Regions from separate parts of the Rothia sp. HMSC067H10 genome, predicted to be linked through region 2. Evidence: riboswitches for the same ligand, from Rfam matches in the RefSeq annotation. Region 2 holds a riboswitch; each other region holds the start of a gene.
What was found. A riboswitch is a leader RNA that binds a small molecule or an ion and turns the genes downstream of it on or off. The one in region 2 is predicted to bind S-adenosylmethionine.
Positions count from the first base shown of each region.

Region 1 (3,243 bases), on a different contig from region 2:
GGTACCTTCGGGGAAGGTCCCTTCGGGCGCGAAGGCGGGGTCGTGTGGCCGTGGGGAGCAGATGGTCGAGCCGGTCTCGGACTGCCACCACGTATCGATAAACGATGCGGTACCCCCACCCACGTGCTTGCGCAGCCACTTCCACGCCTGAGGGTTAATGGACTCGCCCACAGACCCGAGCAGACGCACGGATGAGAAGTTGTATTTTCCGGGTTCGGGGCCGTCAGGAAAAGCCCCCATGAGGGAACGAATCAGGGTTGGAGCGGTGTAATAGTTGGTGACGCCATAGCGTTCGATAACCTCGAAATGACGACCGTAATGCGGAGTATTGGGGGTACCCTCGAAAATAACCTCGGTCACCCCATTCACGAGCGGACCATAGATTTCGTAGGTGTGCGCGGTCACCCACGCGAGATCGGCGGTACACCAGTGCACAGTCGATTCGACCTTCGTCGGATCGTTCACGGCAGACAGCTCATCGGGGCGCAGCACCCCGTCGTCATCCACATAGTCTGGCAGCAGATCGTACAGCAGCGCGTGGGTGTATGCGGTCTGCACCAAATACCCCGCCATCGTGTGCACCAGGCCCTTGGGTTTGCCCGTGGTGCCGGAGGTATAGATGATAAACAGCGGGTCTTCGGCATCGTGCAGCTCGTACTCATGGGTATCGGGCTGATCGTCCACCAGGTCGTGGTACCAAATATCGCGCCCGGTCGTCCAGGGAACCTGCGCGTGCGCCACGGGGTCTGCGGCGCTTGTACGGTCCACCACGATCACGTGCTCAATATTGTTCTCACCTGAGCATGCTTCATCGGCGTTCACCTTCACGGGCACGACCTTGCCGCGGCGGTTCTGCCCGTCGGTGGTGATCAGAACCTTCGCGCCGGTGTCTTCCACCCGGAACTTCAGCGCCTCCGCCGAGAACCCGCCGAACACGAGCGAATGAATTGCGCCGATCCGCGCGCACGCAAGCGTGAAAATAATGGTTTCGGGAATAACCGGCAGGTAGATTACTACACGGTCGCCTTTACGCACGCCGAGTTTGAGCAGGCCGTTGGCGGCGCGGGCGATGCGTCGCTGCAGTTCGGCGTAGGTGATAGCTTCACGGTCGCCGGGTTCGCCCTCGAAATAGAGGGCTACTTTGTCGCTGCGGCCTGCCTCCACGTGGCGGTCCACGCAGTTGTAGGCGACGTTGAGTTTGCCGCCTTCGAACCACTTAATCTCGGGTACGGAGTATTCTTCGATGCCCTCAGCATCGGTTCCGATAACCTGCGGTTTGTGGAAGGTGTGTGCGTTGTCCCAGGTCTTGCCCCAGCTTAGGCGCTCGGCTTGTTTTTCCCAGAACGCTACCCGCGCCTCGTCAGATTCATGCGCAGGGTTGGGGGTGGGTGCTAGAGGATTCGTGAATGAAAAAGGGGAGGGAAGTCCCACAGTATCTCCCATCGGTTGCTGGCGTTAGCACCTTCGGCGTTATGAAGGCGCATGATGCGCCACCGCAGGCGAGGTTGCTGCGACGTCGTCGAGCCAGGTCTCTCGGTCGCTCTAGATGGATTACCAATCTAGTAAACCTTGTAGCTGGCGCAGGTGCAAAGGCATCCCGTCATATTGCGTATGTATGCGCCACGTTCGTAACATTCCGCAACATTGCACCCATGCCCACGCATCCACACCACACCCCAATACCGCGAGCAGGTAGGATTTTGCCGACAAGGTAGGATTTTCCTACCTGCTCGGGTCAAAAACCACCTGCTCGCGAACAGTGCAAGAAAAACACTCCCACCGGGATGCGCCTCGTCAAGAGGATTTATCCGGTGGGAGTGCCGTTTACTCACCCAAAATTACCGATTAGTTCTGTTTTTGTGCGTTGGTTGAGCCTTTCGAGGCTCCGTTAGGGTTTTTCTGCCCGGATAACCAGTCGTTAGGATCGATCTGAATGTCGTTACGGACGGTGAAGTCGCTCTCTTGATCCTTGTTTTTCTGGTCACCCGTTGATCCCGTCGAGTTGGACTTTGACTTGTCGCTGGGGGTGCTGGGAGTGCTCGGATCTGGATTCTCAGGTTCGCCAACATGATCGATGGATGCCACAGCCTGCTGACCGGTCAGGTCAATATCGCTCTTGGGGGCACCATTCTCAGGTTCGTAGCGCAGAGTGCCGCTGAGGATCGTCAAGGTGGTGGTCACACCGTAGCGTTCGAGATAGAAATCTTCAAAATGTGTACCGAACTGGCTGGCCAAGATCTGGTTGTAGACCTGAGTTCCGCCGCCATTGTGGCTGGAAGCTACAACATCCTGCTCAAGCTTGATATCAACGTAACCTATCAGCTCATTACCGTTAGAGGTCATCTCGCTGAAGGTACCGTACATAGCACCACCGTTGAAGGCGACGAGCTTAGGGTTATCGCCGTTTTCTGGCGTGGGATTGACGACGAGGGAAACCGCAAAATCGTTAGTATTTTTATTCCAGCCCGGAGGTTCTGCCCCGTCGATCTCGGCCCAGTCGGGGAAAACGAAACGGTGCTCCAAGCGCAGGCGCGCACCGGCGAGTAGGGTAGTGGTGCCCGAGTAGTATGTCTGCTTGCCGTCTTTAGTGGTTGCCTTGGGTGCTGAGAACCAGAAACCTGCACCGCCCCACTTTGCCTTGCCGATGCTGCCGCCGGGGGTAAACTTACCGCCGCCAGCCGAGTAGAGACCACTGGAACCTGCTGGAACATTGGCCTGCTCGTTCTCAACCGGGCCGCTAAATGAATCTAGCCCCAGGAAACTGTTAGTGTCTAGTTCCTGGTGGGTGACGAACGCCTGGGTAAAAATACCGTAGTCAGGGCGTGTGTCATCATACGAAGCCGCATAAGCCGGAACTACAGCGGAAGAAACAATAATTGGGGTTGTCCATGCGGCGCCCGCCAGAACACGACGGCGCGTCAGACCTCCCCGCGTAGATGCGTGGGTCACAATGACTCCTATGAGTGGTTGGGTGAATAAGTGGCGCTCGGATTACACGCCAGTAATAATTTTACGGGATATACCCCAAAAATCCTAAACAATGTAAGATACACATGAAATCTTTACGATAAAACGCTTACTCGCCCCGATCTGGGCATCCTCAAATTACGCGGAAGATATGACGTGAGATAAGCCCTGAACCTTCACCAGAGATTGAGATTAATCTCATAACGGCTGATGATGCACGAGAGCAAGGTCTTATTCCCTAGCCTTGTATGCTGCCAGCGTGCGGGAACGGGTTAT
Region 1 is NZ_KV802313.1:87,480-90,722, reverse strand. It holds gene HMPREF2756_RS06225 (AMP-binding protein) at 1-1,431, opposite strand, end outside; SAM riboswitch class I at 1,437-1,553, opposite strand; gene HMPREF2756_RS06220 (hypothetical protein) at 1,846-2,949, opposite strand.
Region 1: it holds a riboswitch for S-adenosylmethionine, as region 2 does, so the genes downstream of both, HMPREF2756_RS06225 (AMP-binding protein) here and HMPREF2756_RS00520 (bifunctional o-acetylhomoserine/o-acetylserine sulfhydrylase) in region 2, are expected to answer to the same signal.

Region 2 (3,243 bases):
TGCCCCGCCGAGCGATCCGCCGATGACATGGTGAAAACTCTTAATCCCCAACCGGGCGATAAGTTCGGCTTCGGCTCGTACCGAGTCGCGAATAGTGACGTGAGGAAAGCGTGACCCCCAGGGTTTTCCGGCACCCGGGTACCCCTCGGGTACGATACTTGCCGGACCGGTCGAGCCGTAGCATCCCCCCAAGATATTGGGGGCGATCACAAAATATTTGGTGGTATCGACCACCGCGCCCGGCCCCACAATACCTTCCCACCAACCATCACTTTCGACTGCGCGAATACTGGGTGCAGGCATATCCGATGTGGGAATCCCGCGCGAAACATGGGTGTCGCCGGTGAGGGCGTGCAGAATAAGAATCGCGTTGTCCCCAGCTTCGTTAAGAGTCCCCCACGTCTCGTAGCTAATGTTCACCTGTGGAAGCACGGTACCGTTTTCGAGGGTGAAATCACCGATCGCCATCTGCCGCAGGTACCCCTGAGCGCTGGGATACTGCAGCTGCGACAGATAGGTGGCGTGTACGGTATTTTCCGTCATGTTTTCTCCTGGGTAACCGGTAGTTGGTAATGGCAGGCGAGAAACCAATACCGCGACCGGACACTTACTGTGCAGCCCGGTCGCGGCGGTGCAGGTTAGGCGTTCAGAGTCGCAAAGCCCAGTTCAAGATCTGCAATAATATCGTCAATATTTTCGATACCTACAGAGAGGCGCACGAAGTTTTTGCTCACACCGATTGCCTCTAGCTCTTCTTCAGAAAGCTGCGAGTGAGTGGTGGATGCGGGATGAATCACGAGCGAGCGTACATCGCCGATATTCGCCACATTGGAATGCAGCTGCAGAGCATCCACAAAGGTGCGAGTCTGTTCCAGGTCGGCGTCTTTGAGAGTGAATCCCACGACGGCGCCCGGCCCCTTCGGCAGGTACTTCTGGGCTCGCTCGTACCAGGGCGAGGAAGGCAGACCGGCCCAGATCACCTGATCGACCAGCGGATGCTCCTCCAACCAGTTTGCGACCTTGGTCGCGTTCTCGATATGGCGTTCGATGCGCAGGGAAAGAGTCTCCAGACCGATACCAATGTTGAAGGCGTTGGTTGGAGAGATCGCCGCCCCGGTGTCGCGCAGAAGCGAAACTCGCGCCTTGAGAATATAGGAAAGGTTCGCACCAAAAGCGGAGTCTTTGCCCAAGTCACGGGCATAAACTAGACCGTGGTAACCGGGGGCAGGTTCGTTGAACTTGGGGAATTTTTCGGGGTCGGCACCATAGTCGAAATTGCCGGAGTCCACGATAACGCCGCCGATTGAGGTGCCGTGCCCACCTAGATATTTTGTGGCGGAATGGATTACCACATCCGCACCAAATTCGATGGGGCGCACCAAATATGGGGTGGAAACAGTGTTATCGACGATTAGGGGAACACCATTGTCGTGGGCGATCTGGGCGATAGGCTCGATGTCGAGCACATCGTTCCGGGGGTTAGGTACGGTTTCTCCGTAGAAGAGTTTCGTGTTGGGGCGAACCGCATCGCGCCATTGCTGCAGGTCGTCCGGGTTTTCAACAAACGTAGTTTCAACGCCGAGGTCGGCAAGCGTGTATTTAAGTAGGTTGTAGGTTCCCCCATAAATCGATGGGGAAGCCACGATATGGTCGCCCGCACCCGCAATGTTGAGAATCGCATAGGTAATAGCCGCTTGGCCTGAGGCCAGCAAAAGCGCCCCTACTCCCCCTTCGAGGGATGCGATGCGGTTTTCGATAACCTCTTGGGTGGGGTTGTTCAGACGGGTATAGATAGGCCCAAGCTCAGCTAGAGCAAAACGGTTAGCGGCCTGTTCTGCGTTCTCGAAAACGAACGAGGTGGTCTGGTAGATAGGTAACGCCCGAGCTCCCGTTGCAGCATCCGGTGCCTGCCCCGCGTGAATCTGGCGGGTTTCAAATTTCCAACCGGCGGGGTTGGCGGGAGTCGGGACTGTAGTGTTGCTCATGCGAAGCTCCTTGTGATAGTTCAGGGGGCCGCATGCCGATTTCGGTACAGAGTTCTTGGGTTTTCTTCTCTGCAAACGAAAAAACGATGTACCAGAATCGGGCACATCGGTCCCGCGCTTGCGTTGTACTTTGTGTTCAACGCCTGGTCCTCACCCAGGGCACCCCACCGCGGAGGAGGGTTGCCGGCCAGCTAGCTGGGGCTTATCACTGGCTCTCATGACCTGCATCTAGAGTTTCATAGGAAGCGCACATGGTCAAGCGGGATGCGTGTTTTCGGCGCATTGTTGCAAAGATGACGTTTTATGAACTGTTTTCGCGACAGCCTATTGTTTGGGAGAAACACCAATACTTATGCGCTTGTGACCGTGCCTATGTTGTACCCGAACCGCTAAAGCCATGTGATCTGCCGTTAGCCGTCGCTAAATTACCATCAGTGTAGGCAATCGTGAGCCATGCTACACTGATTGAAACCTTGAATCTAGGAGTGATGAGGTATGACCTCCCGCTAAAGTCGCACCGGCTCGCGGAATGCCCGCCCCGATGGTGGGCTCTAAAAATTTTAGAAATAACCCTGCTTTGGTTCGATACATTTCAGAAGCGCATAGTGAGCGCTTGGGACACCAAAGTTCTGAGGGTTTTATTGTTATACCTTCCGCATCTGCAGTCGGTGACTTGGGATTATTCAGGCACTAAGAAGTGCCTCTCTCACGACTATTCATCTCACCCGTCCCACGTATTGCGGGCGTGCGAACACCATGCTCAAGAGGCTTCGGGTGACTAAGCACCGCAAGGTTTTATCACAATGTCTACAATCCTTGACGCGGCACAGCTATGCCGCACCTTTGGCAAGGGTGAACGCGCTTTCACCGCTGTCGATAATGTTTCGCTCAGTATAAGCTCCGGCGAAATCCATGCTCTGCTCGGTCCCAACGGAGCTGGGAAAACAACAATTGTACAGATGTGCGCAACACTGTTGACTCCCACAAGCGGTACCGTTCGCATCGACGGGGTGGATGCGCTTGCGCACCCCCAGCGTGCGCGCGCGTCCCTGGGACTTGTACTCGGCGGGGATACCGGGTTCTATCCGCGAGCATCCGCCCGCGATAATCTTCTCTTCTTTGCCGACCTTGCCGGAGTTAGCGCGCGCAAACGCCGTACCCAGGTGGCGAGCGCTTTGGAACGGGTCGATCTTGCAGATGTCGCCGCGAAGAAGGTACAAGAGTTTTCCCGCGGTATGAAACAACGTCTGCACATCGC
Region 2 is NZ_KV802271.1:109,222-112,464, forward strand. It holds gene HMPREF2756_RS00515 (homoserine O-acetyltransferase MetX) at 1-543, opposite strand, end outside; gene HMPREF2756_RS00520 (bifunctional o-acetylhomoserine/o-acetylserine sulfhydrylase) at 639-1,985, opposite strand; SAM riboswitch class IV at 2,095-2,208, opposite strand; gene HMPREF2756_RS00525 (ABC transporter ATP-binding protein) at 2,789-3,243, shown strand, end outside.

Region 3 (3,243 bases), on a different contig from region 2:
TACCTTCTCGAAGCGGGATTTTTCGTGCATGGTGCCTTTCACGCGTTCTTCGGCGGACGTGCCGGGAACTGAGCGGTAGTACGCCACAAACTCGACCGTACCCACCGCATCGAAGGGACCACCCGAAGAGCCCAGAATATCCAGCCGGTACCAGCGCAGCGTTTCATCCAGCGTTAACTCGGCGGGGCGCGTATGCGGGTGCCAGCTCGCCAGCAGGTAGGGCGCATCGTGTAGGGCGAAGGCGGTAAATCGCGAGCGCATCAGAGCCAGCGGCGTGGGCGCGCCCAAGGTTCCGGATGCGGCAAACTCGCCCAGGTACCGCCCGCAGCAGGCACCGTATACCTCGCCGCTTGTGCAGGGGCAGCGGGTTTGAGGATCATGCAGGGTTGTTTCGCTCATGCACCCCATTTTAAACGTGCGTAAAAAAAGAGCCTTTATTCGAATAAAGCGGCATTTTTAATGCTTTATTCAAATAAAGGCTCTTTTTATCATCCCAGGAGGGAAGATTTTACAACCATGCGTGCAGGAACAGCGGGTTTAGTTCGCGATAGCGCGTGCCGGGGTGTCTGCCGTGGAGGGCTTACCCACGTAGGCGCCGCGGTATTTCGCGGCCGGGTGGGAGTCTGCAACCTTAGTCTGGCCCTTACCGAACAGGCTTTCGCGCAGGGTCTCACCTTCGTAGGAGGTGCGGTAGCGTCCACGCTTTTGCAGCTCAGGAACCACGAACTCGATGAAGTCCTCGAAGGAGCCGGGTGAAACGTGGTATGCCAGGTTAATACCGTCCAGGCCGCCTTCATCAATCCAGCGTTCGAGTTCGTCGGCCACCTGCTGCGGGTCGCCCACAATAACCTCGCCCATACCGCCGATAGTGCAGTGCTCGGCAATATCCTTACGCGTCCATTGCTTATCCTTGGCTTGCAGGGTGAAGGGGGTGAGGAAGGACTGAATCGACTCGGTCTTCACATAGTTGAGTACCTCGTCCTCGTCGAACTGCGAAAGATCCACGCCGGACCAGCCGCCGATAATGGCCTGCGAAGATTCCAGGTTCACGTACTTGCGGTACTCTTCGTACTTTGCCTTCGCCTTCTCTTCGGTCTCGTCCACAATAATGGAGAGCATCGCGAAAACCTTGATTTCGTCGCGGCCGCGGCCGTTCTCTTCGGCGCGGTCACGGATACGGTCGGTAATAATGCGGGTCAGATCGGGGCGGAGCGCACCGATAAACACAACTTCGGCATGCTTGCCCGAGAACTTCTGCCCGCGGCTGGATGCGCCCGCCTGGAAAATCACGGGGGTGCGTTGGGGGCTGGGCTCGGTCAGACCCGCACCAGGCACGCTGAAGTACTTACCCTTGTGCTGAATCGGGTGCACCTTGGCGGGGTCGGCGTAGATACCCTTCTCGCGGTCTTTGACGACCGCGCCGTCTTCCCAGGAGCCTTCCCAGAGCTTGTAGCAGACATCCAGGAACTCTTCGGCGAGTTCGTATCGGGTGTCATGCTCAATCTGGGTTTCGAGGCCCTGACATTCGGCTGCGGAAGGCAGGTATGAGGTCACCACATTGAAGCCCACACGCCCGTTAGTGAGGTGGTCGAGAGAAGCGTACTTGCGGGCAAGCGTGTAAGGCTGCTCGTAGGTGACGGCTGAGGTCACGCCGAAGCCCAAGTGCTCGGTTACGGCGGCCATTGCGGAGATCTGCATAAACGGATCGTTCACGGGCACCTGCGCGCCACCTTCGATAGCAGGTGCAGCGGAGTTCTTGTAAATATCGTAGATGCCCACAACATCGGCTAGGAATACGCCGTCGAAGAGGCCCTTCTCAAGGATCTGTGCCAGGTCGGTCCAGTATTTGATGGTGTTGTACTCGGTAGCGCGGGAGCGGGGGTGGCGCCAGAGGTCGAAGCTCTGGTGACCCACACAGGTCATGTCGAATGCGTTAACTGCGATGCGCTTCTTCTGCTCAGCCATCTACGTATCCTTTCGCGAATGTTAGGGTGTTCCTGCACCCCGCGCGCCGCCCCCTTTATAGGTGGTGGCCTTCTTGGTGTTCCAAGTTGTGCAGGTGGCGCATTCGCGCCGTACTTGCTTCGTGTCCCTTGAAGCCAGATCATCATCTGGAGCACCCCGCTACGGGAGAGGGTTGCCGCCCGGCTAGCCAGAGCTTTACGCCGGGACTCATAATCCTTGATTTTGAGTGTATAAGGGGTGTCGTGGTCGGTGCGATATTATGACGAATATTAATGTTTGTGACTGTCGCCCGTAATATTAAGGGCCGCGTACGTCGCCCGGCGGACAGCAGTGTTCTTTCGAATGCGACGGCAAAATTCGGGAGCAATAATTTGCAGCGGGAGCGTGTTTAACGCTCCCGCTGCAATTCTTCGCTCCTCATTTTAGGAAAAGCGTCGAATTATTTAGGAAATGAGGTCCATTTTGCGGGCATCATCCGCAGTGATGGGGTTTATTTCCACCTTGGGCTCAGGGATAGTCTCGTCAGCACCTCGTCCAAACACAACTGCAAAGCTCAGTTTTTTCAGGTCACTTGGTGCCGTCAGCCAGCCTTTCATTCCGTCACGGTTAAGATCAAGAGCATAGATTCCATGGTCGATTTCGCCATTACCGTTGAGATCGACAGGTCCATCTGCTGGTCTCAGTACGGCCTCTGAATTGGGCCGATACATGTACCCACGCGCTTGGGGACCAAAGCCTTTGCGTTCGTCCAAGGCCCATTCTTTAAGGGTCGGCATATCCTGCTGCAGGTATCCGAAATATTTGGTTCCATCCGCCTTGGGCACACCGGTAAGCTGATAGTTGTAATTCATAACGCTGAAGTACTGTGGTTTACCTTTTTCGCCTTTCTCATCGGCATCACCACCGTGCTGCAGGCCGAGGTTATGCCCCAGCTCGTGAATAAAAGTACCCACGCGAATATCGCTCATATTACCTTTATTGTTATTCCAGTGTGTCTTCCCCACAGTCACCATGAAATCACGACCTCCCAATTGTCCCAATCCTGATGAGCCGCTCTCCCCATTTTGTTGTTGCACGTAGTAGTCGCCCCAAACCATATAATGAAAGAGTCCATCACGACGCTGATTAAAATGAGAAGCTTTAAACCTGGCCCAGTTCCCAGCGTTGTTACCTATATCGTCGCTGAGCACTTGCCACTTGACCTGTTCGCCTCCTCCCAAGTTGTACTTAGGTCCCCGGGCGGCACCGGCATCCAAGTGCAGATTAATACCCGTTCTG
Region 3 is NZ_KV802313.1:82,036-85,278, forward strand. It holds gene HMPREF2756_RS06200 (YchJ family protein) at 1-399, opposite strand, end outside; gene HMPREF2756_RS06205 (LLM class flavin-dependent oxidoreductase) at 538-1,965, opposite strand; SAM riboswitch class IV at 2,071-2,180, opposite strand; gene HMPREF2756_RS06210 (zinc-dependent metalloprotease family protein) at 2,409-3,243, opposite strand, start outside.
Region 3: it holds a riboswitch for S-adenosylmethionine, as region 2 does, so the genes downstream of both, HMPREF2756_RS06205 (LLM class flavin-dependent oxidoreductase) here and HMPREF2756_RS00520 (bifunctional o-acetylhomoserine/o-acetylserine sulfhydrylase) in region 2, are expected to answer to the same signal.